DNA from 4 places in the Streptomyces sp. NPDC001903 genome. Region 4 is predicted to be linked to each of the others. Evidence: riboswitches for the same ligand, from Rfam matches in the RefSeq annotation. Region 4 holds a riboswitch; each other region holds the start of a gene.
What was found. Region 4 has a riboswitch for cobalamin ahead of ACFYZS_RS05670 (acyl-CoA thioesterase). Riboswitches for the same ligand answer to the same signal wherever they lie in the genome.
Positions count from the first base shown of each region.

Region 1 (7,425 bases), on a different contig from region 4:
TCGATCCGCAGCACCTCGTGGGCCTTGAGCAGGCCGGCGGCGAGCGGGGTGCGCCCGCCCGTCGGCAGCTGTTCGAGCCGGACCGCGGCCGCGTCCACCGAGGAGGTGGGCGGCAGCGCCAGCTCGGCGCCGGAGCCGCGGAAGGTGATCAGGCCGACCTTGTCCCGGCGCTGGTAGGCGTCCAGCAGCAGCGACAGCACCGCGCCCTTGACCGCGCTCATGCGCTGCCGGGCCGCCATCGAGCCGGAGGCGTCGACCACGAAGAGGACCAGGTTGCCCTCGCGGCCCTCCCGGGTGGCCTGGCGCAGGTCGTCCTTGCGGACGACGAGCCCGCGCCCGGTGCGCCCGCGCGCCTTCTGGTGCGGGGCGGCGGCCTGGACGGTCGCCGCGAGGTGCAGCTTCGTCAGCTGGCCGCGGGGGCGCTGGGCGCCGGTGGTCCGGCCGTGCGCGGTGCGGGCGCGCGAGCGCCGCCCGGACGCGCCCTCGCCGAGGCCGGGGACGCTGAGCATCTTGGTCCGGAACGGCTCGGCGGCCCGTACGGCGGCCTGCTCGGGCGCGGCGCCGTCCTGCGAGGCGGGCTGGGGGGCGGGGGAGTCGGGGGTCTCGGGGGCGTCGTCCGGGGCGGGGGCCTCGGGCGCGTCGGGCGCCTCGGGTCCGCCCTGCGGGGGGACACCGCCGCCCCCGCCGTCGGGGCCGCCGTCCTCCGGGCCTCCGTCGTCCGGACCCTCGGGCTCCGGGTCCGGCTCCGGGTCGGGCTCGTCCTGCGGCTCCTCGTCGGGGAACCGGTCCAGGATCTCGTCGAGCTTGTCCTCGTCGAGGCCCGGCGCGTCGAAGGGGTTGCGGCGCCGCCGGTGGGGGAGCGCCAGCAGCGCGGCCTGCCGTACGTCCTCCTTGCGCACGTCGCTCCGCCCGGCCCAGGCGGCCAGCGCGGTCGCGGTGCGGGCCATCACGATGTCGGCGCGCATGCCGTCGACCTCGAAGCCGGCGCAGGTCGCGGCGATCTGCAGCAGGGAGGCGTCGCCGAGGCGGACCTTCGGGAGCAGGGCGCGGGCGGCCACGACGCGGGCGCGGACGTCCCGCTCGTCACCGGCCCAGCGGTCGGCGAAGGCGGCCGGGTCGTCCTCGTACGCGAGCCGGCGGCGCACCACCTCCACGCGCTGGGCGGGCTCGCGGGAGGCGGCCACCTCGACGGTGAGCCCGAACCGGTCCAGGAGCTGCGGGCGGAGCTCGCCCTCCTCGGGGTTCATGGTGCCGACGAGCAGGAAGCGGGCGGCGTGGCGTACGGAGACGCCCTCGCGCTCGACGTAGGAGGCGCCCATCGCGGCGGCGTCGAGGAGGAGGTCGATGAGGTGGTCGTGGAGGAGGTTGACCTCGTCGACGTACAGGATCCCGCGGTGCGCGTCGGCGAGCAGGCCGGGCTCGAAGGCCTTCACGCCCTCGGCGAGGGCCCGTTCGATGTCGAGTGCGCCGACGAGCCGGTCCTCGGAGGCGCCGACGGGCAGCTCGACCATGCGCGCGGGCCGGGCGGCCCCGGGACCGGGCTCGTGGGGGCCGTCGGGGCAGGCGGGGTCGGGGGCGCCGGGAGCGCAGGAGAACCGGCAGCCGGGGACGACGTCCACCTGCGGCAGCAGCGCGGACAGCGCGCGGACGGCGGTGGACTTGGCGGTCCCCTTCTCGCCGCGCACGAGGACGCCGCCGACCGCTGGGCTCACGGCGTTGAGCAGGAGCGCCAGCCGCAGGTCGGTCTGGCCGACGACTGCGGTGAACGGGTAGGGCGTGCTCATGCGATGCCTTTCCTTGTACGGGTACGGGTACGCGCGTGCGGGAGGGTGCGGTCGTACGGGGCGGGGAAGGGCGCCCGCGGGCCCCGGGCCGTCACGGCGCGCCCGGGGGGAGGAAGGGGAGGCCCGTGGGGGCGCCGCCCTCGATCAGGCGGAGCAGGGCATCGGTGTCCGCGTGCTCGGCGATCAGATCGCCCAGCAGGTCCAGCTGCTCCTCCCGCAGGGAGGCGAACGAGGTGTCCGGGGAAGGGACGAAGCGGCGGCCGGCAGCCGAGGCCACCTCCCGCAGGAACGCCCGCCGGAAGCCGTCCGACTCCAGCGAGCCGTGCCAGTGCGTGCCCCACACCGAACCGACCCGGCAGCCGTCCAGGAACGGCTCCCCGCCGAGCACCTCGGCCACCCCGTGGTGGATCTCGTACCCGTCGACCGCCTCGCCGAGCGCGGTCCCGGAGGGCCGCTCCAGGGTCTTCTCGCGTTCGAAGCGGATCCGCACCGGCAGCAGGCCCAGCCCGTCCACCGAGCCCGCCCGCGACTCGACCTCGTCCTCGATGTGCTCGCCGAGCACCTGGAAGCCGCCGCAGATGCCCAGCACGGGCCGGCCCTCCGCGGCCCGGCGCAGCAGCGCGTCCGCGAGGCCGCGCTCGCGCAGCCACTCCAGCGCCTTCACGGTGCCGCGCGTGCCCGGCACCACGACCAGGTCCGCGTCGGCCAGTTCCTCGGCCCGGTCCACGAACCGCACCACCACGCCCGGCTCCGCCGCCAGCGCGTCCACGTCCGTGAAGTTCGACATCAGCGGTACCGCGCACACCGCGACCCGCAGCACGTCCTCGCCGACCGGCGGAGCCACCACCGACTCGCGCACCGCCCCCCGCAGGGAGACCCGGAGCCCGTCCTCCTCGTCGATGCCCAGCCCGTGCCGGAAGGGGAGGACGCCGAACGTCGCGCGCCCGGTCAGGTCGCGCAGCATCTCCATGCCGGGCTCCAGCAGGGACACGTCGCCGCGGAACTTGTTGACCATGTATCCGGCGATCAGCGACTGGTCCTCCGGTGACAGCAGCGCCGTCGTCCCGAAGAACGAGGCGAAGACCCCGCCCCGGTCGATGTCCCCGACCACGACCACCGGGAACCGCGCGGCCCGCGCGATGCCCATGTTCACGATGTCCGTCCGGCGCAGGTTGATCTCGGCCGGACTGCCCGCCCCCTCGCAGATCACGGCGTCATACGTGCCCCGCAGCTGCTCCAGGCAGTCCGTGACGACGCCGAGCAACTGCTCCTGCCGCCCACCGTGCAGCGCCTTCCCGGGGGACACGGCGCCTGACTGCGGCTGCGCCGCGGGCCCGGACCCCCCGAAGAACCCGCGCGCACTCATCTCGCCCACCGGCTTGCCCAGCAGCACCACCTGGCTGCTCTGGTCGCTGCCGGGCTTGAGCAGCACCGGGTTCATCAGCGCCGTCGGCTCCACGCGCGCCGCCTGCGCCTGCATCGCCTGCGCGCGCCCGATCTCGGCGCCCTCTCGCGTCACGAACGAGTTCAGCGACATGTTCTGCGCCTTGAAGGGCGCCACCTTCACGCCCTGCCGGGCCAGCCAGCGGCAGATGCCCGCCGTGACCACGCTCTTGCCCGCGTCCGACGTGGTGCCCGCGACGAGGAGTCCTCCGCCGAGCCTGCCGCCGCTCATGCGCGTCCCTTCCGTATGCCGTACGACACCGCACAGCGCAGTGCCACACACGCCCCCAGCGCCAGCCACGTCACCTGACGTGACAGCCGCACCGCGCGTTCGATGTCCGCGACCTCGACCGGCCGCCCCTCCTCGCCGTTCAGCACGGCCCGGTGCTCGACCCGGCCCCCGTACGCCAGGGTCCCGCCCAGCCGTACGCCGAGCGCCCCCGCGAAGGAGGCCTCCACGGGCCCGGCGTTCGGGCTCGGGTGCTTGGCCGCGTCCGCGCGCCAGGCCCGTACGGCCCCCCGCCGGTCGGGCCCGGCCGCTGCGGCGGCCAGCGCGGTCAGCCGGGCGCCCGGCCAGCCCGCGAGGTCGTCGAGCCGGGCGGAGGCCCAGCCGTAGCGCAGGTAGCGCGGGGACTTGTGGCCGACCATCGCGTCGAGGGTGTTCACGGCGCGGAAGGCGAGCAGCCCCGGGACACCGGCGGCGGCGCCCCACACCAGGGCCCCGACCACCGCGTCGGAGGTGTTCTCGGCGACCGACTCCACGACGGCGCGGGCCATCTGCTGCTCGTCCAGGGCCTGCGGATCGCGCCCGCACAGGTGCGGCAGCCGCTCACGGGCCACCTCGGCGTCCCCGGCGGCGAGCGCGCCGCCGATGGCGCGGGCCTCCCGGCCCAGCGAGGTGCCGCCGACGACGGCCCAGGTGGCCGCCGCGGTCAGGGCGATACGGGCGGCCGCGGGCCGGGAGCGCACGGCGCGAGCGCCCAGCGCGCCGACGGCGGCCGCGCCCCCGGCGCACAGGAGGGTGTGTACGACGCCCCGGCCGCGGTCGTCGCGCCACAGGGCGCGCTCGACGGCGGCGGCGGCTCGTCCGAAGGCGGCCACGGGGTGCCCGCGGCGCGGATCACCGAGGATCCGGTCGCCTATCAGGCCCGCCGCGGCGCCGTACGCGAAGACGCGATCGGCACGCATGGTGCAGGTATGTCCTCACTCAGGGTCCGCGCCCTGGTTCGACGTGTCCGGCGGTGGGAGTTCCTGGCTCCCGGGGCGCACGAGCCGCGTGCTCCCCGGTGACAGTGGCGGGACCGCGCCGGATTCGCACCGGACTTCCTCTCCATGCCGCCGTATTGGCTCGGGCAGTCCACCACGCACCGCGAAGGCCCGTCAACTCGCCGTTGACCTGCGGCGGGGCGGGCGGACGGCACACGTCACAGGCGTACGAAAGCTCCCCCCGGGAAACCCCGGGGGGAGCTTTCGTACACCGTGCCCGAATCGATCGGATCGCGCCGACCCGGATCAGGTGACGATCAGGTAGATCCCGTACGCGACGGCCCCCGCGACGAGCGCGAAGCAGGCGTAGGCACCGCTGCGGGCGAGGGTGGCGGCGCCGCCCTGCTCGGTGGCGGCCTCGTGCTTGGAGAGGCCCACCAGGCCCAGCGTGAACAGGGCCACGAGGGCGACGGTGGCGGAGAGGCTGACCCCGAAGACGGAGCCGAGTGCTGCCCAGTCGATCTTCATACTGCGGATTCCTCTGTCGTTCTCGGGGTCAGACCGCGGCGGCGGGGGCCGCCGGCGTGGTCGGGGCGGCCGCCGGGATGGTGGCCTTCAGGGCCTCGTCCGTGACCGCGGCGGTCGTACCGGCCGCGGCCTCGGCGGCCACCGTCGGCGGGACGGTGACGGCGGCCATGGCCGTGGTGACGACACCCGGCTCCTCGGCGGCGGCCTGCTGCACCTCGTTGACGTTGCTGTGGTCGACGACCTGGCGGCGCGAGATGACCCAGATGGCGACGCAGGAGGCGACGAGGAAGAGCGCGACGGCGGCGACGCCGACGTCACCGGTGCGCATGACCAGCTCGGCGCCGGAGGCGACCACGGCGGCGGCCGGCAGGGTCAGGCCCCAGGCGATGAACATGCGGGTGGCGGTGGACCAGCGGACCACGCCGCCCTTGCGGCCCAGACCCGCACCCATGACGGCGCCGGAGCACGCGTGGGTGGTGGAGAGGGAGAAGCCGAGGGTGGAGGAGGCCAGGATGACGCTCGCGGCCGAGGTCTGGGCGGCGAAGCCCTGCTGCGGCTGGAGGTCGGTCAGGCCGCTGCCCATGGTGCGGATGATGCGCCAGCCACCCAGGTAGGTGCCCATCGCGATCGCCATGCCGGCGGAGACGATGACCCAGACCGGCGGGTTGGAGCCGGGCGCGAGCGCGCCGCCGGCGACCAGCGCCAGGGTGATGATGCCCATCGTCTTCTGCGCGTCGTTGGTGCCGTGCGCGAGGGAGACGAGACCGGCCGAGGCGATCTGACCGGCCTTGTAGCCCTTGGCGGACGTCTTCTTGCCGACGTTCCCGCCCAGCTTGTACGTGATCTTGGCAGCCAGCATCGCGGCCGCACCGGCCACGATCGGCGCGGCGACCGCGGGGAGCAGCACCTTGGTGACGAGCGTGCCGCCGTTGACGGCGCCGAGGCCGGCAGAGGCGACGGCCGCGCCGACCAGGCCGCCCATCAGGGCGTGCGAGGAGCTGGAGGGGAGGCCGACCAGCCAGGTGACGAGGTTCCAGAGGATCGCGCCGACCAGGGCCGCGAAGATCACTTCTGGCTGGATGCCCTCTTCGTTGACCAGGCCCTTGGAGATCGTCTTGGCGACCTCCACGGACATGAACGCGCCGACGAGGTTGAGCACGGCGGACATGGCCACCGCCGTCTTGGGCTTGAGGGCGCCGGTCGAGATGGTGGTGGCCATCGCGTTGGCCGTGTCGTGGAAACCGTTCGTGAAGTCGAACACGAGAGCGGTGATGATCACGATCCCGAGGAGAAGCGTTATGTGCTCCATTTACCCAGGCTTCTGTTTGACGTCAGTGGCTCGGCGACCGTAGGCAACCTGGATGAACGGAAGGTGAACTGACTCCGGCGGAGCGGTGTACTGGCCCGTCGTGCCATCGGGACCTTCATCCCCATTTTGTGGCTGATACGGCGATTGATGCACGTCAACGCCCGGTAACCCGGCGGCTCGGGAAGGGGCCGAAGGGCCCCGGGGCCGCCCCGGAGGGGTTCGGGGGGAGATGCAGATCACTTGGAACCGGCAGACCCGCCGGACCGCCCGGTCATCCCTTCCCGCCCCCTCCCGGCCCCAATCGGAGCATTCCGCTCCAGTGGCCCGCCGGCCCTCCCGCCTCGACACTGGAGCCGTGCCTTCCGCCACAGCGACGGCCGCGGCCGTCGCGACCACTCTCGTCGGGGCCGGCGCCGCCGCGGTCGCCGCCGGCCGGTACGCCGCCGACGCCGCCCTGCGCCACGACCCCGGCCGCCCCCTGCCCGGCGGGCCGCGGCTCAGCGTCCACTCCAGCGGCTCCGGGCGGATCACGCTGACCCGCTCGCTGGCCTCCCTGCGCCCGGGTACGTACGGGCTCGGTGCACCCGGGGTGCACGCCGTGGTCGGACCCGTCCTCGACGGATTCGATCCCGGCCCGGACGCCGTCGTACGCCGGCTCCTCGCCGTCACCCACGGCAGCCTCGACCCCGGCACCCGGGTCACCCTCACCCCCCAGGTGTACGTGGGGAACCCCCGCACCGCCCTCGGGCTCGACCACGCCGACGTGGACGTCCCCGGAGAGCTCGGCGGGCTGCCCGCCTGGTTCGTGCCCGCCGCCCGCGACACCTGGGTGATCACCGTGCACGGGCTCGGCGCCGGCCGCGAGCACCCGATGGTGGTCATGCCCTTCCTGCACCGCCAGCGGATGCCGGTCCTCGACCTCGCCTACCGCGGCGACCTCGGGGCGCCCGCGTCACCGGACGGTCTCGGCCACCTCGGTGAATCCGAGTGGCGGGACGTGGACGCCGCCATCCGCTACGCCGTGCGCTACGGCGCCCGCAGGGTCGTCCTGCACGGCTGGTCCACCGGGGCCGCCATGGCCCTGCACGCCGCCGAGCGCTCGGCGCTCGCCGACCGGATCTCCGGGCTCGTGCTGGACTCGCCGGTCCTCGACTG
Region 1 is NZ_JBIASZ010000016.1:57,341-64,765, reverse strand. Features, by position in the region: gene ACFYZS_RS29910 (putative cobaltochelatase) at 1-1,784, opposite strand, end outside; gene ACFYZS_RS29905 (cobyric acid synthase) at 1,876-3,459, opposite strand; gene ACFYZS_RS29900 (cobalamin biosynthesis protein) at 3,456-4,415, opposite strand; cobalamin riboswitch at 4,453-4,604, opposite strand; gene ACFYZS_RS29895 (hypothetical protein) at 4,740-4,961, opposite strand; gene ACFYZS_RS29890 (anion permease) at 4,990-6,270, opposite strand; gene ACFYZS_RS29885 (alpha/beta hydrolase family protein) at 6,626-7,425, shown strand, end outside.
Region 1: linked by a shared signal. The riboswitch ahead of ACFYZS_RS29900 (cobalamin biosynthesis protein) and the one ahead of ACFYZS_RS05670 (acyl-CoA thioesterase) in region 4 are both predicted to bind cobalamin.

Region 2 (7,425 bases), on a different contig from region 4:
GGCCCGTGCGGATGCCCGACGGGGTCAGGACCGCCGCGTCGTCGGCCCAGCGGACCGCCAGGTCCACGTCGTGCGTGGCCATGACCACCGTGGTGCCGGCCGCGCGCAGCCGGGCCAGGACGTCCAGCAGGCGCTCCTGCCCGTCCGGGTCGAGCCCCGCCGTCGGCTCGTCCAGGATCAGCACCCGCGGAGCCATCGCCACCGCCCCCGCGATCGCCGCGCGCTTGCGCTGGCCGTACGAGAGCAGGTGCGTCGGCCGGTCCCGCAGCGCCGTGATGTCCAGCGCGGCGAGCGCCGAGTCCACGCGGGCGCGCACCTCCTCCGCCGCCAGCCCCAGGTTCATCGGGCCGAAGGAGACGTCCTGCTCCACCGAGGCCGCGAACAGCTGGTCGTCCGGGTCCTGGACCACCAGCTGCACCGCCGTGCGCAGGCGGATCAGCCCCGCCCGGTCGTACGAGACCGCCGCGCCGTCGAGGCGCAGCGCGCCCGAGCCGGGCCGCAGGCCCCCGCTCAGCAGCCGCATCAGCGTGGTCTTGCCGCTGCCGTTGCGGCCCAGCAGGACCAGCGCCCGGCCCTCGGCGATGGAGAAGTCCACGTCGGCCAGGACCGCGGGTCCGTCCTCGTACGCGTAGCCGGCGCCGGCCAGTTCCACCAACGGGTTCACAGGTAGAGCCCCTTCAGGGTGAGGGTCAGGGTGATCAGGGCCGCCAGCAGTGCCCCCGAGGCCGCCAGGAACCGCCAGGACAGGGCCGCCTCGGGTACGAGGACCCGCAGCGCGCCGTTGTAGCCGCGCCCGGCCAGGCCGTCCTGGAGCCGCGCCGCGCGATCGAAGGCCCGTACGAAGGAGGTCGCGGCGAGCCCGGCGAGCGAACGCCATACCGCCGCCCGCCCGGACTGGCCCAGCCGGGCCGCCTGGGCGCGCCGTACCTGGGCCATCGAGTCCAGCAGCAGGAAGCCGATGCGGTACATGACCAGGGCCACGTCCACCACCGGCGCCGGGACCCCGGCCCGGACCAGCCGGGGCAGCACGTCCGAGACGGGCGTGGTGAAGGCGAACAGCAGCACGCCGAGGGAGGCCGCCGAGGTCCGCAGCAGCAGCTCCGCCGCATGCCGGGGGCCGTCGGGCGCGAGCGAGACGAACCCGGCCGGCCCGCCGACGGCGACCAGCAGCGGCAGCGCGCCGGTGAAGCAGAAGCCCAGCGGGATCCTGAAGGCCCGCCACAGCTGCCGCCCGGCCACGCCGGCCGGGCCGAGCAGCACGGCGAGCGTGGCGGCGGCGACCAGCGGCCCGCCGGGCCAGGGCGGCAGGCACACGGCCGTGACCGTCAGCCCGAGCCCCAGCAGGGCCTTCTCCAGCGGATGCCGGCGCCGCCACCGGCTCCCGTGCGCGGCCACGTCGATCGGCAGCACCGCCTACGACTCCGCGGCGGCCGTGTCGGCCGCCCCGGCGGCAGCGGACGCCCCGGCGGTGTCCGCAGGGCCCGCGGCGGCGGCGAGCGCAGCGCCCTGGCGGCGGCCCTTGCGGACGCCGAAGTAGTACGCGAGCACGCCCGCGCCCAGCGCCGCCTGGAGGGCGAACAGGGCCGACTCCACCTCCCCGGAGGGGGGTTCGTACAGCGGCGAGAACCACGGCTCGTAGTCCGGCTTCAGCTCGGTGATCGCCGACTCCGCCTGCGCGTCGGCGCCCGTGAACGGCTCCTCCTTGCCCTCGCCCATCCCGAGCGCGATCGGCAGTACCGCCAGCGCCGCCACCAGGAGCAGCAGCAGGGAGTTGATCTTCGCGTTCCGGCTCATCCCCATCAGACCGCCGCCTTCCGCTCGCTCTGCCCGCCGCGCCCGCTCAGCTTCGCCACGCCCAGCCGGACCAGGTCCGACTTGCTCGACTGCATCAGCAGCCGCATCACGAGCACCGTCAGCAGCCCCTCGCTCACCGCGAGCGGGATCTGGGTCACGGCGAAGATGCCCCCGAACTTCGCGAGCGCGCCCGGGAACCCGGAAGCCGGGTCCGGGAAGGCCAGCGCCAGCTGCACGGAGGTCACGCAGTAGGTGACCAGGTCGGCGAAGAAGGCGCCGAAGAAGACGGTCACCATCAGGGGGACGTCGAAGCGCTTCAGCAGCAGGTAGACCCCGTACCCGGCCCACGGCCCGGCGATCGCCATCGAGAAGACGTTCGCGCCGAGGGTGGTCAGCCCGCCGTGCGCCAGCAGCAGTGCCTGGAAGAGCAGGGTGATCGTGCCGAGCACCGCCATGATCGGCGGCCGGAACAGGATGGCCCCGAGTCCGGTCCCGGTGGGGTGCGAGCAACTGCCCGTCACGGAAGGGATCTTCAAGGCGGACAGGACGAAAGTGAACGCTCCGGACGCGCCGAGCAGCAGCGTGCTCTCCGGGTTCGCCTTCACCTCACGGGTGAGGGCGCGGACACCGTGGACGACGAAGGGAGCGGACGCGGCGCCCCAGGCGACCGCGTGCAAAGGGGGTAGGAACCCCTCGGCTATATGCATGAGTGGGGAGACCTCTCCAGCACCTCGTGGATGGACAACGCGCCCCGGCCGGTCTCCTGGCTCACGGGTGCTGATGCCCTGGCTCCGCCTTCCCGGGCGGCGCGGATCCTTCCGCTCCGCCCAGTGGCTTCCCGATGGGGGCACCTCCCGGACGGAGTCTGGGGGAGAGTGGAGCCGGACTTCCCGTTCACAGTGGCGAGGGCCGCACCGGTTTCCCACCGGTTTCCCGAACACCAAGGCCCGTTGACCCTAGTCGGACGGACGGACCTGTACCAACCCGGCGCGCACGCCGGGGCGCCCGGGGGCGCCCGCCCGCCCGGCCCTCAGCGGCACACGTCGCGGTGCGCGACGTCCAGCACGAACCGCTCGGGCGCGTGCAGTGTGAAGGAGCGGTAGGAGGGCTTGCCGTCGAAGGCGGCGCCGAAGGTCACGTACCCCTCGAAGTCGCCGGTCAGGGCGAGGCCCTTCAGTCGCGGCAGATGGATCTTGACCAGCTTCGGTCCGCGGTACGTGCTGTCGCCCGCGCGGTCGTGCGCCTCGGCGGGGTGCAGTCGGATCTGGAGGAAGTGCTTCCCGGCCAGCGGGACCGGCGCGCCGGACCCGTCGTGGACCAGCCGGGGAACGCGGGTGACCGTGGCCTGGGGGACGTACCCCCGCAGGTCGATGACGATGCGGTCGTACGTGCAGTGTCCGCCCCAGCGGGCGTTCACGACGAGCGGCGTGGGCCGGACGGCGGCGGAGGCCGGCGCGGCGAGGGTGATCCCGGCGGTGAGCAGCGCACCTGTGGCGAGGGCCACGAGCCGCCGGTGGCGGAGGTGGTTCATGACGTCCCCCTGATTCTTCGGAGACGGGGACCGGTGTCACTGCCGAGGACGCTCCCGGCAGGCTCATGGTTGCACCCAAAACGCACCAAACCAAAAGAAAGCCTCTCAGATGGGGCTCTACCGGGGCAGGAGGGTGCTCAGCTCGGCGTCGAGGTCGTAGTGCCGCCGCTCCTCGCCCCGCGGCACCAGCGCGACCAGCCGCCGGCACAGCACCCGTACGTCCTTCGCCCGGGCGGACACCACGCAGCTCTGCGCACCGTTGGTGAAGGCGAGGAAGACCCGCGGTTCCCCGCCCTGCCAGCGCGGCCACACCCGGACGTCCCCCTCGCCCGTCGCGCGGGTCTCCCCGTCGAGCAGCAGGTCCCGGGAGAACACCCAGTGCGCCAGGTGCATCCCGGCGCCCCGGAAGTCGAGCGCCAGCTCGTAGGGCCGGTCGCGGCGGTAGGTGAAGGCCCCGCACACCGGCACGGGCTCGGGCGCGGCCTCCAGCCGGAGCGGGAGGACGCGGTACTCGATGCCGTCCATGCGCTGCGCCTCTCTCTCGTGTCCCCGCCGGGGCGCTCGCGGCCCTCTCGGGCAAGCTAGCCCACCCTCCGGCCGCGCCCGCGGGCCGAAGGTCCCGACCGCGGGGGCCGCTGGGCCCCTCTTCTCACAGGAAGGGGAGGGGGAACGCGAAGGGCCCGCCCTCCGGGGGGAGGGCGGGCCACAGCGTGACCGGTCCGCTACGGGACGGGGTTGAACACGAACGAGTCGTTGGACTGCCCGATGGCGGTGAAGCCGGCGCCGTTGGCCTGGGCGCCGTTGCCCTGGTTGGACGCCCCGGAGCCCGTGGCGATCTGCTGGGTGGTGGAGGAGTTGCCGAGGTTGCCGCCCGCGACCCCGCTGCCGAGGATCTCCCCGACGGCGGCGTTGGACGAGACGCCCGCACCGGCTCCGTTGTCGGCCTGGGCCGTGCCCGTGAAGAGCGCGACGGCGAAGGGGAGCGCTGCGACAGCCGCCAGGACGCGGATGCTGCGGTTGCTTGCCATGATGAAGTCCTCCAGTACACAAAAAGGCTGCGGTCCAAGGCGGTTGGCCGACCGCCGGGGGGTGTGGCCGCGACGTCACGTGATCACCATGGCGCATGTGATCATCGAGAAACCAGCCCGGAGCGGAGGGTTCGCCCTCAAGCGTGATCAACTCCCCGCAAACCTCAATGAACCGGCGAACCGGGACGTCAGGGTGCGGGTACCGGGAGGGGAGCCGCGTTGAGGCTGGTGTTGGTCCACCGCTGGGCGTCGGAGCCGTTGCAGTCGAACAGCCAGGGCGGGGTGCCTGGGCAACGCCCGCACCTGCGGTGCGCCGCGCGGGTTTTCCATCACCCGCGTCACCACCGGTGGAACGTCCACATTCGCCTACCAGAGTTCGGATTGATCTCGTGCTCCGGCGATTGCGGCTCCGATGGGGAGTGGACCGAGAGCCGCGTATCTCCTCCGCTGTGGCGCGACGATTCCGAGCCGGACGGCAGCGATCTGGATGCGGCCAACGCGACGGTCACCAAGGCCAAGAAGAAGCGCGACCAGCTCATCGGCCAGGTCGTCGACCTCATCGGCTACGACGACCCCGGGACTGCTTCACCAAGGCTTCGCTGCGGTCAGCGCTCCTGGGATTCCATCAAGTGGTATTCCCCGAACGGGGCCGGAGGTATGTCCTTGGATGCCGCTACGCACATGACGGATCCATCGACACTGCGAGGAGCGCTGGAACCCCTCAAGGGCGGCGCGTTCCCGCACTGCAACTGCTGAGGGGTGGAACGTGGATACGTGGCTGGACGACTTGTACCCGGACTCGGTCGCTTCCGGCGGCCTCGGGGCTGCCATGGAAGAGGCCGCTGCGCTGCACGGGTGCGACATCGGGCCGGTGGGTTCTGCCTCCACCGTCGTCAGTATCGAGACCGGCAGGGGTGTCCTGTCGGTCGGTCTCGCAGCCGACGAGCGATTGTTCCTGATCGGTATCCATATTCCGGGGTTCACCTGGGCGACTGGGTCGACGGGTGAAGTCGGACTGCTCGTGGAGGCCGTCTCTGCGTGGCGTGAAGGAATTTCCCTCGATGACTTCGAGGCGAAATTTGAGTTCATGAGAATTGGCGAATTGACGGGCTGAGGGAACTCTTCCCCACCGTCACGCATGGCGTCGTCCGCCTTCGGGTGGATCCGCTGGACGGAGGCAGTCGCCGGTTCCTCGTGAAGGAAGTGGCCGGGGAGCGCTACCAGGTCATGGCGGTTGGTGGACCCGGGACCACCTGGATCGAGGTCCCGGCCGAAGACCTGGTCACGTACCTTCGAACACTCCGGGATGACCGGTGATGTGGGCGCCTGAATCCTTGAAGGACGTACGGCGGTAGCGGACCACGACGAAGCCCTGTCGGCTATTGCCTGACAGGGCTTCGTCGTGTTTCGGGTCAGCGGTGCGTCAGCATTCGATGACGTTGACCGCCAGGCCGCCGCGGGCGGTCTCCTTGTACTTGATCTTCATGTCGGCGCCGGTCTCCTTCATGGTCTTGATGACCTTGTCGAGGGAGACCTTGTGGTTGCCGTCGCCACGCATGGCCATCTTGGCCGCGGTGACGGCCTTGACCGCCGCCATGCCGTTGCGCTCGATGCACGGGATCTGGACGAGGCCGCCGACCGGGTCGCAGGTCAGGCCCAGGTTGTGCTCCATGCCGATCTCGGCCGCGTTCTCCACCTGCTCCGGGGTGCAGCCCAGGACCTCGGCGAGGGCGCCCGCCGCCATCGAGCAGGCCGAGCCGACCTCGCCCTGGCAGCCGACCTCGGCGCCGGAGATCGAGGCGTTCTCCTTGAAGAGCAGGCCGATGGCGCCCGCCGCCAGCAGGAAGCGGACCACGCCCTCCTCGTCGGCGCCGGGCACGAAGTTCACGTAGTAGTGCAGGACCGCCGGGATGATGCCCGCGGCGCCGTTCGTCGGGGCGGTGACCACCCGGCCGCCGGCCGCGTTCTCCTCGTTCACGGCCATCGCGTAGAGGGTGATCCACTCCATCGACAGCGCCTGCGGGTCGCCCTCGGAGCGGAGCTTGCGGGCGGTGTTCGCGGCCCGGCGCCGGACCTTCAGGCCGCCCGGCAGGATGCCCTCGCGCGACATGCCGCGCGCGACGCACGCCTGCATGACCCGCCAGATCTCCAACAGGCCCTCGCGGATCTCCTCCTCGGTGCGCCAGGCCTTCTCGTTCTCCAGCATCATCGCGGAGATCGACAGCCCGCTCTCCCGGGCCATGCGCAGCATCTCGTCGCCGCTGCGGAAGGGGTACTTCAGCACCGTGTCGTCGAGCTTGATCCGGTCCTCGCCGACCGCGTCCTCGTCCACCACGAAGCCGCCGCCGACCGAGTAGTACGTCTTCTCCAGCAGCGGGGCGCCCGCGGCGTCGTACGCGAAGAGCGTCATGCCGTTCGCGTGGTACGGCAGGGACCGGCGGCGGTGCAGGATCAGCTGGCTCGGCTCGTCGAAGGCGATCTCGTGCGCGCTCCCTATCTCGGTGCCGAGCAGGCGCAGGCGGCCCGTCTTGCGGATGCGCTCCACCTCGTCGTCGGCGCTCTCCACGTTCACCGAGCGGGGGGAGTGGCCCTCCAGGCCCAGCAGCACCGCCTTGGGCGTGCCGTGGCCGTGGCCGGTCGCGCCGAGGGATCCGTACAGCTCCGCCCGGACCGCCGCGGTCTGGGCGAGGACGCCGTCCTTCTTCAGCCGGGTCACGAACATGCGGGCGGCCCGCATCGGGCCGACCGTGTGGGAGGAGGAGGGGCCGATGCCGATGGAGAAGAGGTCGAAGACGGAGATGGCCACGGTGGCGGACTCCCTTGTCTGCTCGTGGGGTGGGAGGGGGCAGGAGCGGTGGTGCGGGCGGTTCGGGCGGTTCGGGAGCTTCAGGAGGGGTGATTGTTCGGATTTTGTCCGACAGCCGAGCTTAACGCGGCGAAGTGAACGGTTCGTCTCCCGGACCGGGTGCGCGAGGTTGCGGTTGGGCGTGGGTCAGGTCACGTTCCCGCTCCGGGACGGGGCCGGCGGCCTCGGGGCGCGGCCGTCTCCAGGATGGGGCCGGGTCCTGGCAG
Region 2 is NZ_JBIASZ010000001.1:607,975-615,399, forward strand. Features, by position in the region: gene ACFYZS_RS02805 (energy-coupling factor ABC transporter ATP-binding protein) at 1-664, opposite strand, end outside; gene cbiQ (cobalt ECF transporter T component CbiQ) at 661-1,410, opposite strand; gene ACFYZS_RS02815 (energy-coupling factor ABC transporter substrate-binding protein) at 1,414-1,794, opposite strand; gene ACFYZS_RS02820 (energy-coupling factor ABC transporter permease) at 1,800-2,501, opposite strand; cobalamin riboswitch at 2,530-2,754, opposite strand; gene ACFYZS_RS02825 (hypothetical protein) at 2,825-3,325, opposite strand; gene ACFYZS_RS02830 (SsgA family sporulation/cell division regulator) at 3,443-3,850, opposite strand; gene ACFYZS_RS02835 (hypothetical protein) at 4,048-4,353, opposite strand; gene ACFYZS_RS02840 (hypothetical protein) at 4,573-5,109, shown strand; gene ACFYZS_RS02845 (hypothetical protein) at 5,120-5,467, shown strand; gene ACFYZS_RS02850 (L-serine ammonia-lyase) at 5,777-7,159, opposite strand.
Region 2: linked by a shared signal. The riboswitch ahead of ACFYZS_RS02820 (energy-coupling factor ABC transporter permease) and the one ahead of ACFYZS_RS05670 (acyl-CoA thioesterase) in region 4 are both predicted to bind cobalamin.

Region 3 (7,425 bases), on a different contig from region 4:
GGGCCCGGTCGGCGACGGTGAAGCCGGTGTCGGTCGCGAACCGCTTGGCCATGGCGCACAGCTGGGGCGCCTGGGGGTCGCCGCGGTCCAGCGCCCCGGCGGCCGTGCGGACCAGGGCGCGGGCGGCGGTGAGTTCGGTGGCCATGTCGGCCAGCCGGAACTGCAGCGCCTGCGCGTCGAGCAGCCGCCCGCCGAAGGCCTCCCGGTCGGCGAGGTGGGTGAGGCTGCGGTCGAGGGCGCTCTGCGCGCCGCCGAGGGAGCAGGCCGCGATGCCCAGGCGGCCGCCGTTGAGGCCGCTCATCGCGATGCGGAAGCCGTCGCCCTCGGCGCCCAGGCGCCGGTCGGCGGGGATCCGCACGGCGTCGAGGACGACCTGTCGCGTGGGCTGGGCGTTCCAGCCCATCTTGCGTTCGTCGGGGCCGAACGAGAGCCCGGGGTCGCCGCGTTCGACGACGAAGGCGGAGATTCCGGCCGGGCCGTCGCCGCCGGTGCGGGCCATGACGAGGTACACGTCGGAGGCGCCGGCGCCGGAGATGAACTGCTTGACTCCGGTCAGTACGTAGTGGCCGTCGCCGTCCCGCTCGGCGCGGGTGCGCAGTGCGGCCGCGTCCGAGCCCGCGCCGGGCTCGGTCAGGCAGTAGCTGCCCAGGGTCTCGGCGGCGCAGAGGCCGGGCAGCCAGCGGGCCCGCTGGTCCTGGTCCCCGTACCGGTCGATCATCCAGGCGACCATGTTGTGGATGGAGAGGTAGCCGGCGATGGAGGGGCAGCCGGTGGCCAGCACCTCCAGGACGAGCACTCCGTCGGTGCGGCTGAGGCCGGAGCCGCCGGACTCCTCGCGCACGTGGAGTCCGGCGAGGCCGAGGCCGGCCGCGCGGCGCAGTACGTCGACGGGGAAGTGCTTGTCCCGGTCCCAGGCGAGGGAGTGCGGGGCCAGCTGCTCCTGGGCGAAGTCGAGGGTGACCTCGGCCAGGGCCATCTGGTCCTTGCTGAGCGGGGTCGTGGTCACGGCGGTCACCCCATCGTCGGGATGGTGAAGCTCGCGCCCTCCTTGACCCCAGAGGGCCAGCGCGAGGTGACGGTCTTGGTGCGGGTGTAGAAGCGGACGGCGTCGGGGCCGTGCTGGTTCAGGTCGCCGAAGCCGGACCTCTTCCAGCCGCCGAAGGTGTGGTAGGCCACGGGGACCGGGATGGGGACGTTGACGCCGACCATGCCGGTGTTGACCCGCCGGGTGAAGTCGCGGGCGGTGTCCCCGTCCCGGGTGAAGATGGCCACGCCGTTGCCGTACGGGTGCTCGCTGGGCAGCCGCAGGGCCTCCGCGTAGTCCGCGGCCCGTACGACGCACAGCACCGGGCCGAAGATCTCCTCGCGGTAGATCCGCATCTGCGGGGTCACCCGGTCGAAGAGGGAGGCTCCGGCGAAGAAGCCGTTCTCGTGTCCGGGGAGGGTGAACCCGCGCCCGTCCACGACGAGTTCGGCGCCCTCGGTGGCGCCGATGCCGACGTAGCGCTCGACCCGGTCGAGGGCGTCCCGGCTGACCAGCGGACCGAAGTCGGCGTCCGGGTCGTCGGAGGTTCCGATGCGCAGCGCGGAGATGCGCTCCTTGAGCCTGGCCACCAGCGCGTCCGCCGTCTCCTCCCCCACCGGGACGGCGACGGAGATCGCCATGCAGCGTTCGCTGGCCGATCCGTAGCCGGCACCGATGAGGGCGTCCGCGGCCTGGTCGAGGTCGGCGTCCGGCATCACGATCATGTGGTTCTTGGCACCGCCGAAGCACTGGGCACGCTTGCCGTGGGCTGCGGCCGCGGCGTAGATGTGCGCGGCGATCGGGGTGGAGCCCACGAAGCCGAGGGCCTGGACGCGCGGGTCTTCCAGGAGGGTGTCGACGGCCTCCTTGCCGCCGTTGACGACGTTGAGCACGCCCGGCGGCAGGCCGGCTTCCAGGAACAGCTCGGCGAGGCGCAGCGGTACGGACGGGTCCCGCTCGGAGGGCTTGAGGATGAAGGCGTTCCCGCAGGCGAGGGCGGGTGCGGCCTTCCACAGCGGGATCATCGCGGGGAAGTTGAAGGGGGTGATCCCGGCGACGACGCCGAGCGGGGAACGCAGGGAGTGCACGTCGATGCCGGTGCCGGCGTTGTCGGTGAACTCGCCCTTGAGCAGGTGCGGGATCCCGGCGGCGAACTCGACCACCTCCAGGCCGCGTTGGAGGTCGCCGTGGGCGTCGGCGACGGTCTTGCCGTGCTCGGCGGACAGCAGCCGGGCCAGTGCCTCGCGTTCGCCTTCGACGAGCTGGAGGAAGCGCAGCATGACGCGGGCGCGCCGCTGCGGGTTCCACTGGCCCCATTCCGCCTGCGCCTCCTCGGCGTTGGCGATGGCCGCCTCGGTGTCGGCGCGTCCGGCCAGGGGGACCCTGGCCTGGACGGCGCCGGTATTGGGGTCGTACACGTCGGCGTGGAGACCGGAGGTTCCGGTGGTGTGCTTTCCGCCGATGAAGTGGGTGAGTTCACGGACCATGGGAAGCCTGCTCTCGTCAGGTGAGATCCGAGGAGGGCGCGGCAGGCCCGCGCGACGGCACCGATCGTGGTGCGCGCCGTCGTCGGGCAGGCCGCGGGACGCGAAGGCGGCAGGCGCGCGGCGGGATCAGGGTGCCGACGCGGATGCGGACGCGGAGGGGGACGCGCTTGCGGGAAGCGGGTGCAAGGCGCGGGTGCGGATGCCTTCGACGAGCTACGAACGCGCGGTCACGGCCGCGTACTTCGCGAAATCCGCCGGATCACCAGGGCCGTGGTCACGTACCGGTGCCATGCGTGTCTTCTCCATCCTCGTGGACAACACGGAACACCCCACGGCCGGTATCCTGACTCCCGGATCAGCGTGCGCCGCCCGGCCTTCCCGACGGATCGCTCCGTCAGTGGCCTGACCTGCTGGACAGCACACTCCCCGGTCACAGTGGCGGGACCGCGCCGGATTCACACCGGCTTCCCTGCACCGCGGGCTCGCTCACGAACATATAGTTGGACGTCCTAGTAAGTCCACCCCCCTCCACCGGAAGTCCGGCCACCGCACCGCCCCGGGTGAACGCGGGAGGGGATCAGGCGCCTGCCGCGGGGGCCGGCCGGGCGCTGTCCCGGGGTGCGCGGGAGCGGACGGTCACGCCGGCGACCAGGGCCGCGAGCAGTACCGCGCCCGCCGCCCACCAGAGGTTGACGGTGTAGGCGCGCAGCAGTTCCTTCTGGATCATGCCGGGCAGCACCGCCCCGTGGCGCAGGCGGTCCACGCGGGCGGAGAGCACGGTGTCGAGCAGTGCCGCACCGATCGCCGTGCCCAGCGCCTGGGCCGTGAAGACGACTGCCGCGGCTCCGCCTGCGTGCCCCGCGGCGACCCCGGCGGTCGCGGTTGCGAAGATCGGCGCGAAGGCCGTGCCGGCCCCGAGGCCGATCAGGAGCATGCCCGGCAGCGCCCCGGTCGCGTACGGGCTTTCGAAACCGAGGCCGGTCAGCAGCAACAGCCCGACGGCCGCGAGCACCAGACCCGCCAGGACCGGGACGCGGGGCGCGACGCGGGGCAGCAGCCGGGCGGAGACCTGGGTGGAACCCACCACGGCCGCGACGGCCACGGGGAGGAAGTCCAGTCCGGCCGTGTCCGGGTCGTAGCGGAGCACGACCTGCAGGTAGTAGCCCACGACCGGGTACAGGGCGAAGATGCCCGCACCCGCGAGGAGCATGACCAGGAGGCCGCCCGCGCGGCCGGGGTCCTTGAGGACGTACCCCGGCAGGAGCGGGTTCGATGCCGCGAACTGCCGCCACAGGAAGCCGGCGAGCAGGAGGGCGCCGCCCACGAGCAGGATCAGGACCAGGGGGGTGGCCCAGCCGCGCGGCCGGGCCTCGCCGAGCCCGTAGATCAGCGCGGCCACCCCGCCCGATCCGAGCAGTGCGCCCGGCACGTCGAAGCGGCCGGCGGCGCCGCCCGGGCGCTCGTGCACCAGGGTGAGCGTTCCGATCAGGGCGATCACCGCGACGGGGACGCCGGCGTACAGCGCTACGCGCCAGCTCAGGGCGCTCAGCAGCCACCCTCCCTCCGCCATACCGAGCGCCGTAGCGCCGGCCGCGATCGCGGCGTAGATCCCGAAGGCCCTGCCGCGTTCCTTCGGGTCGGTGAACCCGGTGGCCACCAGCGACAGCGCGGCCGGTGTGAGCAGCGCGCCGAAGACGCCCTGGAGGACGCGGGCCCAGACGAGCGTGCCGGACCCACCGGCCGCCCCGGCGAGCGCGGAGGCGACCGCGAAGCCGAGCAGGCCGACGACGAGTGTCCGTTTGCGTCCCGCGCGGTCCGCGATGTGGCCGCCGATCAGCAGCACCGCGCCGAAGGCGATGGCGTAGGCGTTGCCCATCGTGCGCACGCCGCCGGTGGACAGGCGCAGGTCGGCCTGAACGGCCGGAAGGGCGAATCCGAAGTTCGCCGCCTGGAGCAGCACCATCAGCTGCACCAGGGCGATCACCGCGAGGCCCCACCAGCGTCCGGGGTGCGCGGGCGCCGGGTCGGGGAGGGAGTCCGGGGCCGAGGCCGGGGCGGGCGGGGGCAGCGGCCAGGAGCTCGGGGGTGCGCCCGGAGGCGGCCCGAATCCCCGCGCGGGATCGAAGGGCGCGGGAGGCGTCGGGGCGTAGGCGGGCGGGAGGGGCGGCGGCTGGGCCGGGTGCCGGTCCTGCGGAGCCGGCGGCTGCGCGGGAGCCTGGGGCTGGGCCGGGATGGCCGGGGCGAAGTCCAGCAACTCGGCCGCGTGCCGTCCCAGTTGCGCCAGTACGGTGCCCGGCAGCCACTCCGCCTCCTGGTCCGGCGTCGTGCGCTCGGCCACCTCGCGGGGGCTCGGCCGCCGGGCCGGGTCCTTGTGCAGGCAGGCCCGTACGAGGTCCACCAGCGCGTCCGGCACCCCGGTCAGGTCCGCCTCCTCCTCGGCGACCCGGAAGAGGTGGGCGTTCAGGCCGGTGTCCGTGGCGCCGAACAGGAGGCGTCCGGTGGCGGCGTAGACGAGGACGGCGCCCAGGCAGAAGACGTCGCTGGCGGGGCTGAGTTCGAGGCCGCGGACCTGCTCGGGCGACATGAAGCCGGGGGAACCGATCAGCATGCCGGTGCGGGTGTGCAGGCTGTGTTCCTCGGCCAGGCTGTCCATCGCCCGGGCGATGCCGAAGTCGATGACGCGGGGGCCGTCGACGGTGACGAGGACGTTGGACGGCTTGAGGTCGCGGTGGATCAGGCCCGCCTCGTGCACGGCCTCGAGGGCGAGCGCGAGGCGGTTGGCGAGGGTGCGGACCGAGTGCTCGGGCAGCGGCCCGAAGTGCTTGGCGACGACGGCGTGCAGGTCGGGGCCGGGGATGTACTGGGTCGCCACCCACGGGACGGCGGCCTCGGGATCGGCGTCGAGCACGGCCGCCGTACAACTGCCGCCCACCCGACGGGCGGCAGCCACCTCGCGGGCGAAGCGCCGGCGGAACTCGGGGTGGTCCGCGTACTCGGCCTGTACGACTTTCACCGCGACGGTACGGCCGCCCTCGGAACGCCCCAGGTAGACCAGGCCCATCCCGCCGGCGCCCAGCCGGGCGATGAGTCGGTACGGGCCCATGCGGGTCGGGTCTTCGGCGATCAGCTGGTCCACGGGGGCAGGATAGGCCAACCGTCCAACAGCGGTGGGGAGATCAGGCGCATCGATTTCCGGCCGCCGGGCGGACCGGACCCCTTCCCGGCCGCCGCCGCGGCAGCCTTCCTCGGCGGCGGCCGGCTCAGGCCGCGCCCAGGCCCCGGCTGCTCAATCCCTCCCGCAGGGCGCGCCTCGCGTAGTGCGTACGCGATTTCACCGTGCCCGGCGGCACGCCCAGCACTCTCGCGGTCTGGCTCACGCTGCGCCCCATGTAGTACATGTGCAGCAGCACCTCCCGCTGGACGGGCGCGAGGTCGCGCATGGCGTCGACGACGACCTGGGTGGTGAGGGCGCGGTCGACCCCGTCCGGTACGGGCAGCCGGCGCAGGCTCTCGTCGTCGGCCTCGGGCGGGCGCGTCCGGCGGATCCGGTGGCCGTCGGTCACCAGGTCGCGGACCACGGCGATCAACCAGGGGCGCAGCGCCTCGGCGCTCGGGTCGAGCTCCGCGGCGTGCTGCCAGGCGCCGATGGCCGCCTCCTGGAACACGTCCTCGGCCCGGTGCCAGTCACCTCCGAGCAGTCGGGCCGCGAAGCGCATGAGCTCGTGTCCGTGCTTCTCGTAGAGCGCTCTCAGGAAGGCCTCGCCCGGCTCCGCGGGGCGGCTGCGCGGTGCCTGCGGGGTCTGTGTCAGTGGGTCGTGCAAGACGGTTCCCTCCGGTCCGGCACGGGCAGTGGCGGCTGCCGCATCTGATCCCTGATGCAGTTGTAGTGCCGAACGGGCGTCCTTACGTTGCCCGTTACGGAGCGGATCGTGCCCGGGTGGGACCGCCCGGGCGGTCGCGAATCCCCAGTTCGGAGCGGGTGGGCAGGACCCGGCGCCCGTACCGGGTGCCCGAACGGCGGCTGTCGCCGCTCCGATTGCGGCCCGGGGAGTTTCGCGTCCGCGGACGGTACGGGAGTTCCCCGTCCGGGGCGGGGCCCGCACCGGATCCGGCATCCGAACGTGCCAAACGGGCATCTCCGGAGCCCGAAATGACCGAGCGGACCCCTGCGACATGCGGTTCACCCGGCTGCGGAACGGGCGCATCCAGGCCATCTCCTGCCCTGAACGGGCCGGTGCCCGGCTCGCGTCCGGCGGTATAAATCTTGGGCGGGCCCGTTCGGGGCCGCCGGTGCCCGAACGGGCTGGGGAAGGGCAGGTACGTCCGATGCGGTCAGAGGAACGCCACCAGCGGCTGCTCACCCTGGCCCGGCAGCAGGGGCGACTGGAGGTCGCCGGCGTCGCGGCGGACTTCGGGGTGGCGCCGGAGACGATCCGCCGCGACCTGAGCGAACTGGAGCGCCGGGGGCTGGTCCGGCGCACCCACGGCGGCGCGTACCCCGTCGAGAGCGCCGGCTTCGAGACCAACCTGGCGCAGCGCGTCACGCTCCACGTGGAGAACAAGCGCCGGATCGCCGGGCAGGGCGCCCGGCTTCTCGGCGGGGCGGAGACCGTCTTCGTCGACGAGGGGTACACCCCGCAGCTGCTGGCCACCCTGCTGCCCACCGACCGCCCGCTCACCCTGGTGACGGCCTCCCTGTCGACGGCCGCGGCGGTGGCCGACTCTCCGCACACCGTCCTGCTCCTGGGCGGCCGGGTTCGCGCCCGGACGCTGGCCAACGTGGGCTCCTGGACCTGCGCGATGCTCTCGGGCTTCGTCATCGACCTGGCCTACCTGGGGTCGAACGGCATCTCCCGGGACTGCGGTCTCACCACACCCGATCCGGTCGTGGCCGACGTCAAGGCGAAGGCTCTG
Region 3 is NZ_JBIASZ010000009.1:204,162-211,586, forward strand. Features, by position in the region: gene ACFYZS_RS21660 (acyl-CoA dehydrogenase family protein) at 1-976, opposite strand, end outside; gene ACFYZS_RS21665 (CoA-acylating methylmalonate-semialdehyde dehydrogenase) at 1,012-2,511, opposite strand; cobalamin riboswitch at 2,849-2,981, opposite strand; gene ACFYZS_RS21670 (MDR family MFS transporter) at 3,089-5,647, opposite strand; gene ACFYZS_RS21675 (sigma-70 family RNA polymerase sigma factor) at 5,772-6,332, opposite strand; gene ACFYZS_RS21680 (DeoR/GlpR family DNA-binding transcription regulator) at 6,838-7,425, shown strand, end outside.
Region 3: linked by a shared signal. The riboswitch ahead of ACFYZS_RS21665 (CoA-acylating methylmalonate-semialdehyde dehydrogenase) and the one ahead of ACFYZS_RS05670 (acyl-CoA thioesterase) in region 4 are both predicted to bind cobalamin.

Region 4 (7,425 bases):
AGGACGGCGGCGTCGAGGAGCGCCTCGGCGTCGAATCGGGGTGGTCTCGGCATGAATCAGAGAGTACTCTCTAGTTCAATTAGAGGTTACTCTCCAATTGGAGAAGCTCCATGCCCGTCCACAACGTCCACGAACGCCTGCTGCCCATGAAGGCGGCCGAGGCCGGCGCCCTCCTCGACTCCCTCTCCGACGGGCCGGCCGACCGGCTCTGGCCGCACCTGACCTGGTCTCCCATGGAGTTCGACCGCCCGCTGTCGGCGGGCGCGAAGGGCGGGCACGGCCCGGTCCGCTACACGGTCGCCGCGTACGTCCCGGGTACCTGGGTCCGCTTCGCCTTCAGCGGCCCGCGCGGCTTCCACGGCTTCCACGAGTACGCGGTGCTGCCCGTCGACAACGAGCACACGGTGCTGCGCCACACCCTGTCGATGCGGGTCACCGGAATCGCCCGGTTGAGCTGGCCGCTGGCCTACCGCTGGCTCCACGACGCACTGCTGGAGGACAGCCTCGACCGCGCCGAACACCCGGCCCGGCGCGCCCGCTGGTCCCCGTACGTCCGGCTGCTCATGGCCATCGCCCCGAAGGAGCGCTGACGGGGCTCGAGCCCTTGCTCCCGGCGGGTCCGAGAGGCACCCGCGGTGAAACCTGGTCGAACACCGCCGTGTGGTGCCGTAAGGTGGGTTCACCGACGCGGGGTGGAGCAGCTCGGTAGCTCGCTGGGCTCATAACCCAGAGGTCGCAGGTTCAAATCCTGTCCCCGCTACTGCACCGGAAGGGCCCGGATCCTCACACGGATCCGGGCCCTTCCGCCGTACCCGAACACCTTGACGCTGCCCGGGCCGGTGGATTCGCCACCGGTCTCACCCGGGGCGGCCCACGACCCGCCCCGGAGCCGGAACAAGACGGTATAGCCGAGGCAAAGCACCCGCTGCACCGCCTCTCCGCTTCACCATCATGGGGAGCGTCGGCTGCAGCAGGCTTCGGTGAGCTCCGGGAGTGCTTCATTGGCAGGTATCGCGGGCCGTCAGGCCCGGCTCAGGCTTGCCCGTCGGCGGCCCCGCCCTCAGCGGGTCCGGCCGAGAGAGTCGGCGACACCCGACGCCGAGCCCGGCCGTGCTCCCGCGCTGCGGTGGTGGCGGCGGGTCGATTGGACCGTGACCGCCACGCTGGTCACCGTGCTGGTGGCGGCCGGCGGTCTGCTCTTCACCGGTGTGAGCACGTACTACGCCACCGAAGTGGCGGTGGACCAGCTGAACCAGTCCCGTGAGGACGACGAGACGAAGGAGCGCAAGCAGGCGGAGTTGGTGTCCATGTGGTCGGAGCGATTGGCAAACGGCGGGAGCAGCGGCGTCATCTCCAACCGGTCCTGGGACCCGATCACCGAGATCGCGGTGGTCGGACGCGCGCTACCCGGTCCGAGCGTTTCGAAGCCACGCCCGGACGGCAGGGTGTTCCTGGTCGTGTTCCAGACCCTTCCTCCCTGTGCGAAGGTCACCCTCACCCCCGATGTACTGGTGGCTTCCCTCGGAGACGCGTGGACGCCGGACACCCGGATCGAGGTGGAAACCGTCTGGTTCCGCGACTCCTCCGGAGCATCGTGGAAACGCGACAGCACCAAGCCGCTCGTCCACTCCAAGATCACCCGCGAGGAATTGAAGGCACAGACCGGTGTGGAAGTAACCGACAACACGGTCGACCCGAGACTCCGGGCCCGGGTGGCAGCGGCCGAACCCCTGCAGGAATGCGTCAAGTAGCCTACGGCGCCGCCCAGTCGCCCCGGGCGCGTCACCTCGTCCGGTTTTTCCTCAGCTCGGCGAGCCAGGCGCGCAGCTGTTCGTCGTCGTGCAGGTAAGCGCCGCTCTCGTCCGCGGGAAGGTCGATTCCGTGGAGGAGACAGAGTGCCCACCAGGAGATGTCGTCCCAGTCCAGCCCATCGTCGGCCACCCACCGGCCGGCCCAGCGGTCGGCCTCGTCCCGGGTCAGCCGTCCATCGACCAGCGCGACGAAGCGCTCCTCGATCTCGTCAAGCGTCGGCTGGTGGCGGGCGTCCATGCCCTGACGGTACATGCAGGGCGCAGGTCGGCCGATGCGGCACCAGGGGGTGTCCTGTCGATCGGGCCCGGCCTGATCGACGGGACACCCCCTAGGATCACGGGCGTGGGCGGGGCCGTAGCGCAGAGGTCGACGCGCGTGGTCTCCAAAATCACGAGGACGCCGGTTCGAATCCGGCCGGCTCCGCCCCGCCCCGCGCCGTGGGTCTGGCGACCCGCTCGGACCCGGCCCTGCTCAGGAGGTGGCGGGGCCTTCCGGCGCCGAGGCCGAGGACTGCGGCGTTTCGAGGGTCGGGACGGGCCGTGGCCGGCCCTCGGCGTCTATCGCGACGAAGGTCAGCCGGGCCGTGGCCACTCGGCTCGTGGGACCCGAGGCGTTCCAGCGTTCGGCCCCTACGCGCACGCCGACCGTCATCGAGGTCCGGCCGGCCCGTTCCAGCTCGGCGTCGACGCTGAGCAGGTCCCCCGCGCGTACGGGCGCGAGGAAGGACATGCGGTCCACGGCCACGGTCACCGCGGGGCCGTCGGCGTGGCGGCCGGCCGCCGCGGCGGCCGCGTCGTCGATGAGCTTCATCACCACGCCGCCGTGGATGGTGCCGTAGAGGTTGGTGTCGTGCTCGCTCATGATGTGGGCGAGCGTCACCCGGGAGTCACCCGGCTGCTTGGACAGGCGCTCGGGGGTGGCGGTCAGGTCGGCCACGTCAACTCTCCTTCGCGAGTTGCGGCGGGAAAGGGCACCGGCGTGGTCGCCGAGCCCCCGCATGCCGTTTCGGCATGCGGGCAGCGGGCAGGTCTTCGGACTCGCGGGCATGCCTGCCGGTCTCCCGGCGGGCTCCTACTGGCCGTCGCTTCCCAGGACCGTTGTCCGGTCCCAGTGCGTATGACGGCGGTCGTTCCCGCTCACCGCTGCGGGGCAGTCCCGGATTCCCACCGGGTTCCCTCTTACGACGCATCCCGCCTGGCGGACGGGGCGAACCAGCTGCACCGGCCACCCTACTCGCGCCGACAACGACCCCCACCACGGGTGCCTCCGTGCCCCCGCGAGGCCGGCCGGCGCCAGCCAGGGCTTTGCGGACACCCCTACGCGGACGTGGCCCGCCGGTCGGGCAGGTGCCAGCGGTACGGCGCGACGAGGGCGTCGATGCCGCCCGGACCCCAGCTCCCGGGGGCGTACGGCTCCACCGCAGGCGGGGTGTCGAGCAGCGGGGCCGCCACCTCCCAGAGCCGTTCGACGCCGTCGGAGCGCGTGAACAGGGACTGGTTGCCGCGCATGGCCTCCAGGAGGAGGTGCTCGTACCCCTCCAGGAAGTTCTGTGCGGCGAACGAGGTGCGGTAGTTGAAGACCATGTCGCCGTCGGCCAGCTGCATCGTGGGCCCCGGCTCCTTGACGAGGAAGCGGACGGTGATGGACCCGGGGTCGTCGAAGTCGATGACGAGTTCGTTGCTCCGGCCGTCCGCGGCTGCCCGCGCGTCCAGCGGGAACATCCGCAGGACGGGCTCGCGCAGGCCGAGCGTGACCACGTGCCGGCCTTCGGCCAGGGCCTTCCCCGTACGCAGGTGGAACGGCACCCCCGACCAGCGCCAGTTGTCGATCCCGACCCGCAGCGCGACGAACGTCTCCGTGTCCGACGCCGGATCCACTCCCTGCTCGTCGCGGTAGCCGGTGTACTGGCCTCGGACGACGTGCGCGGGGTCCAGCGGGCGCATGCTGTGGAAGACCTTGACCTGCTCGTCGCGGAGCGCGTCCGCCTCCAGGGCGACCGGCGGTTCCATGGCGATGAACCCGAGCAGCTGGAAGAGGTGGGTGACGACCATGTCGCGGAAGGTTCCGGTGCCCTCGAAGAAGCGGGCGCGGCCCTGGATGTCGATGTGCTCGGGAACGTCGATCTGTACGTGGCTGATGTGCTCCCGGTTCCACAGCGGTTCGAAGAGGCCGTTGGCGAAGCGGAGCGCCAGGACGTTGTCGACGGCTTCCTTCCCGAGGAAGTGGTCGATCCGGAACACCCGAGACTCGTCGAAGACGGCGTGGATGGCGGCATTGAGCTCGCGGGCGGACGCGAGATCGGTGCCGAAGGGCTTCTCGACGATGACCCGGCCGTCCCCGGCGAGCCCCGTGGCGCCGAGCAGCTCGATCATCGAGGTGAACGCGACGGGGGGCACCGCGAGGTGGAAGAGCCGGCGCGGCTCGCCCCCCAGGGCCGCCTCGGCCTCGCGTACGGCTGTCATCAGGGGATCCGCCGCTCCCGTGTCGGCCGCGCCGAAGGACAGGGCGGCCGCGAACGCCTCCCAGGCCGGGCCCTCGGGCCGCGAACGCCCGAACTCCGCCACCGCCTGCTGCGCGTGGTTGCGGAACTCCTGGTCGGTGAGGGCCTCCGTCGCCGGCGCGGTGCCGACGATGCGGTAGCGCCGCGGCATCAGCCCCGCTCGCGCCAGGTGGAACAGCCCGGGCAGCAGCTTGCGCCGGGCCAGGTCGCCCGTGGCGCCGAACAGCACGATGACGTGGTCCGCGGGCGGCTCGGGGGACTGGGCGGGCTGGACCATCGGGCATCCTCACTCGTCCGCGCCTCAGCGCTGCACCGGCCCGGTCCGGGCCCCGTGCCGTCTTCCGACGCGCCACCCTGGCGGCGGCCGTGCGTCCTCAGGCCCCACTCTGCGCGTCCCCGGCCGATCCGGCACCCCGGGCCCGTACGGACGGGAGCGTGCACGGGCGGGCCGCTGGTGCTCAGGTCGCCGCAGGCACCTGCCGATGGCGCGGCGGCCATCCGCAGCGGCCCCGCTCGCCGGCGTGCGGGCCTCGCCCGGGCGGGACTGCGCCGCCCGGGCGGGACTGCGCCGCACGGGCGAACGGCGCCGCCGGGGCCGGCGGTCGCCCGGTCTTGGAGCAGCCCCGCCGTCCGGCCTCCGACGTCCCTCAGCCGTCGGCAGCCACGCCGAACTCGGTGGCGAGGATGTCGTCGAAGACGCCCAGGCCGCTCCAGTCTCCGTTGACCTGGCTGGTGAGCAGGTGTTCGCCGTCACGGGAGCCCACGGCGTAGGTCCAGGAGCCGTACGTCGCGCCCGCATTGCCCCAGACCGTGACGCCGGCCGGCAGCGCCTGGGAGAAGACGCCCAGGCCGTACCGGGTGCCCGGAATCCACGGCACGGGTCCCGCGGTGTCGACGGTGGTGAACATCTCCTGCTGCTGATCGGCGGGCAGCAGGTTCCCCCGGAGCAGCTCGCCGAGGAAGCGCCGCAGGTCGCCGGTGGTCGAGACGATACCGCCGGCCGCCCATGCGAAGGACTGGTTCATCTCGGTCGCGTCGTGCACCTCGGGCCGGGGGCCGGGGGCGAACAGGGTGGAGTAGTGCCGGGGGTGCGGCCCGCGGATCGTCGGTTCCGCGTCCGGCAGGTAGGTCCCGGTCAGCTCCAGGGGCCGGAGGATCCGTTGCGTGAGCGCTTCGCCGAACGTCCCGCCCGTGACCTTTTCGACGATCAGGGCGGCCAGGAAGTAGTTGGTGTTGGAGTAGAGGAACGCGTCCCCCGGAGCGAAGGCCGGCGGGGTGGCCAGGCCGATGCCGACCAAGCGCTCGGGGGTGTAGGTGTCGTGGCGGTGCTCGAACCACTGCGCGCCGATGCCCTTCTTGAAGAACTCCGGGTCGTTGCCGTAGTTGAAGATGCCGCTGGTGTGGTTGAGCAGCTGCCGGACGGTGATCGAACGGCCGTCGTAGCCGTTGCCCGCCACCAGTCCGGGCAGCCACCGCTCCATCGTGTCGTCGAGGCCGAGCCTGCCTTCGGCCGCCAGCTGCAGCACCAGCACGGCGGTGAACGCCTTCGTCGTGCTCCCGATGCGGAACCGCTCGGACGGGTGGCGCTTGCGCCCGGTCGCGGTGTCGGAGAAGCCCGCCGAGCCGAACCACTCGCCACGGCCGTCACTGACTTCGACGACGATGCCGGGAGCGCCGCCCTGGGCCACGGCGCCGTCCAGGGCATTCTGCAGTGCGCAGCGGACGGGGGCCGGCGCGGGGTCCGTCGGGGCACCCTCCACGGTTGCGGTCGCCTCGGCGGAGTGGGGCGTGGTCATGGCGGTCTTCCTTTCGGGTGATCGGTTCATCGGGGCGGGAAGGCGGGGTCAGCACGCCGGCCGGGAGAGCACGGGGCCTGCGGCGGGCTCGGCCGCGGCCGCTTCGACCGCGGCGGAGTCGGCCGTCACGGGCTCGGCTGTGGCCCGTCCGGCCGTGGCGCGTCCGGCCGTGGCGCGTCCGGCCGTGGCGCGTCCGGCCTTCGCGATGACTGCTGCGGTGGTCGCCGCCGTGAGGAGCAGCACCGCGGCGAGGGCGAGGAGGGTGGCGGCGTCGGGATGGATCAGGGACTGGCCGCGCCACGCCTGCCAGGTCACCACCGCGACCAGCCCCGTGTAGCCGAGGGCGGCGCTGCCGACCAGGCGTGCCCGTACCTTCTCGTCGCGCAGCCGGACGTGCTTGGCGGCCAGGGCGCCCAGTACCGCGGTGATCACGAGCAGCACCTGGATGCCGTGCAGGGCGAAGAAGTGCGGTACCCGGAAGTCGCCTCCGGTCACGCTCCAGTTGGTCAGCGGCATGCCGTGGCCGTCGGGGTCTCCGATGCCGTGGCCCTGGTACATCTGTACGGGGCGGCCGTTGGCGTCGGTCACCGTCCGGGAGTGGATCTCGGTGATCATCCAGAAGACCGGAACGACCATGCCGAAGGTGGCGAGCGCGAGGCCTGAGCGGATGGCGCGGTTCAGCGCCGCTCCCCCGGTGCGCTGGATCAGTACGACGACCGCCAGGATCAACTGCGCGACGACGATGACCATCACGCCGAAGGTGAGGAGCGGGACCAGGGCCAGGGTGACGGGGTCGCTCCGGTCCGCGTTGAAGTGGCTGAAGGTGCCGCGCGCCGCCTGGGCGGTGATGGCGCCCACCTCGACGGTGGCGGCCACCGCGAAGACGGTGCCCAGCCACCGTCCCAGCCGTCTGCCCCTCGTCAGCTTGGTCAGCAGCCAGGCCAGCGTGCCCGCGTAGAGGCCGAAGGCGAAGCCGAACTTGAGCGGCTTCACCCACACCGACTCGTCCAGCAGGGTCCGTCCGTCGACGAAGGTGCCGACGCCGGAGACGAGTACCAGCCCGAGCATCAGTGCGGCACAGACCACCAGCGGCCGGTGCCAGGCGCGCACGGGGGTGAGGAGGGATGTCATGGGGGCTCCGATCAGGGCGGCGAGCAGCCCTCGGCCGGGCCTGCTCGGTTCACTCCGCTTGTTCGCGAATGACTAAAAGCTAAATTGCTTTCACTTTTTCGTCAATCAAAAAGCGACCAACTTCGGCATTCTGCCTGGTCATTGAGCGAAACTCTTGCAATGACAATGAAGCCGAATGCAAATCCA
Region 4 is NZ_JBIASZ010000002.1:446,121-453,545, forward strand. Features, by position in the region: gene ACFYZS_RS05640 (TetR/AcrR family transcriptional regulator) at 1-53, opposite strand, end outside; gene ACFYZS_RS05645 (SRPBCC family protein) at 111-590, shown strand; tRNA gene ACFYZS_RS05650 (tRNA-Met) at 687-760, shown strand; gene ACFYZS_RS05655 (hypothetical protein) at 1,152-1,751, shown strand; gene ACFYZS_RS05660 (hypothetical protein) at 1,783-2,049, opposite strand; tRNA gene ACFYZS_RS05665 (tRNA-Trp) at 2,161-2,235, shown strand; gene ACFYZS_RS05670 (acyl-CoA thioesterase) at 2,284-2,673, opposite strand; cobalamin riboswitch at 2,817-3,043, opposite strand; gene zwf (glucose-6-phosphate dehydrogenase) at 3,129-4,589, opposite strand; gene ACFYZS_RS05680 (serine hydrolase domain-containing protein) at 4,960-6,108, opposite strand; gene ACFYZS_RS05685 (hypothetical protein) at 6,157-7,239, opposite strand.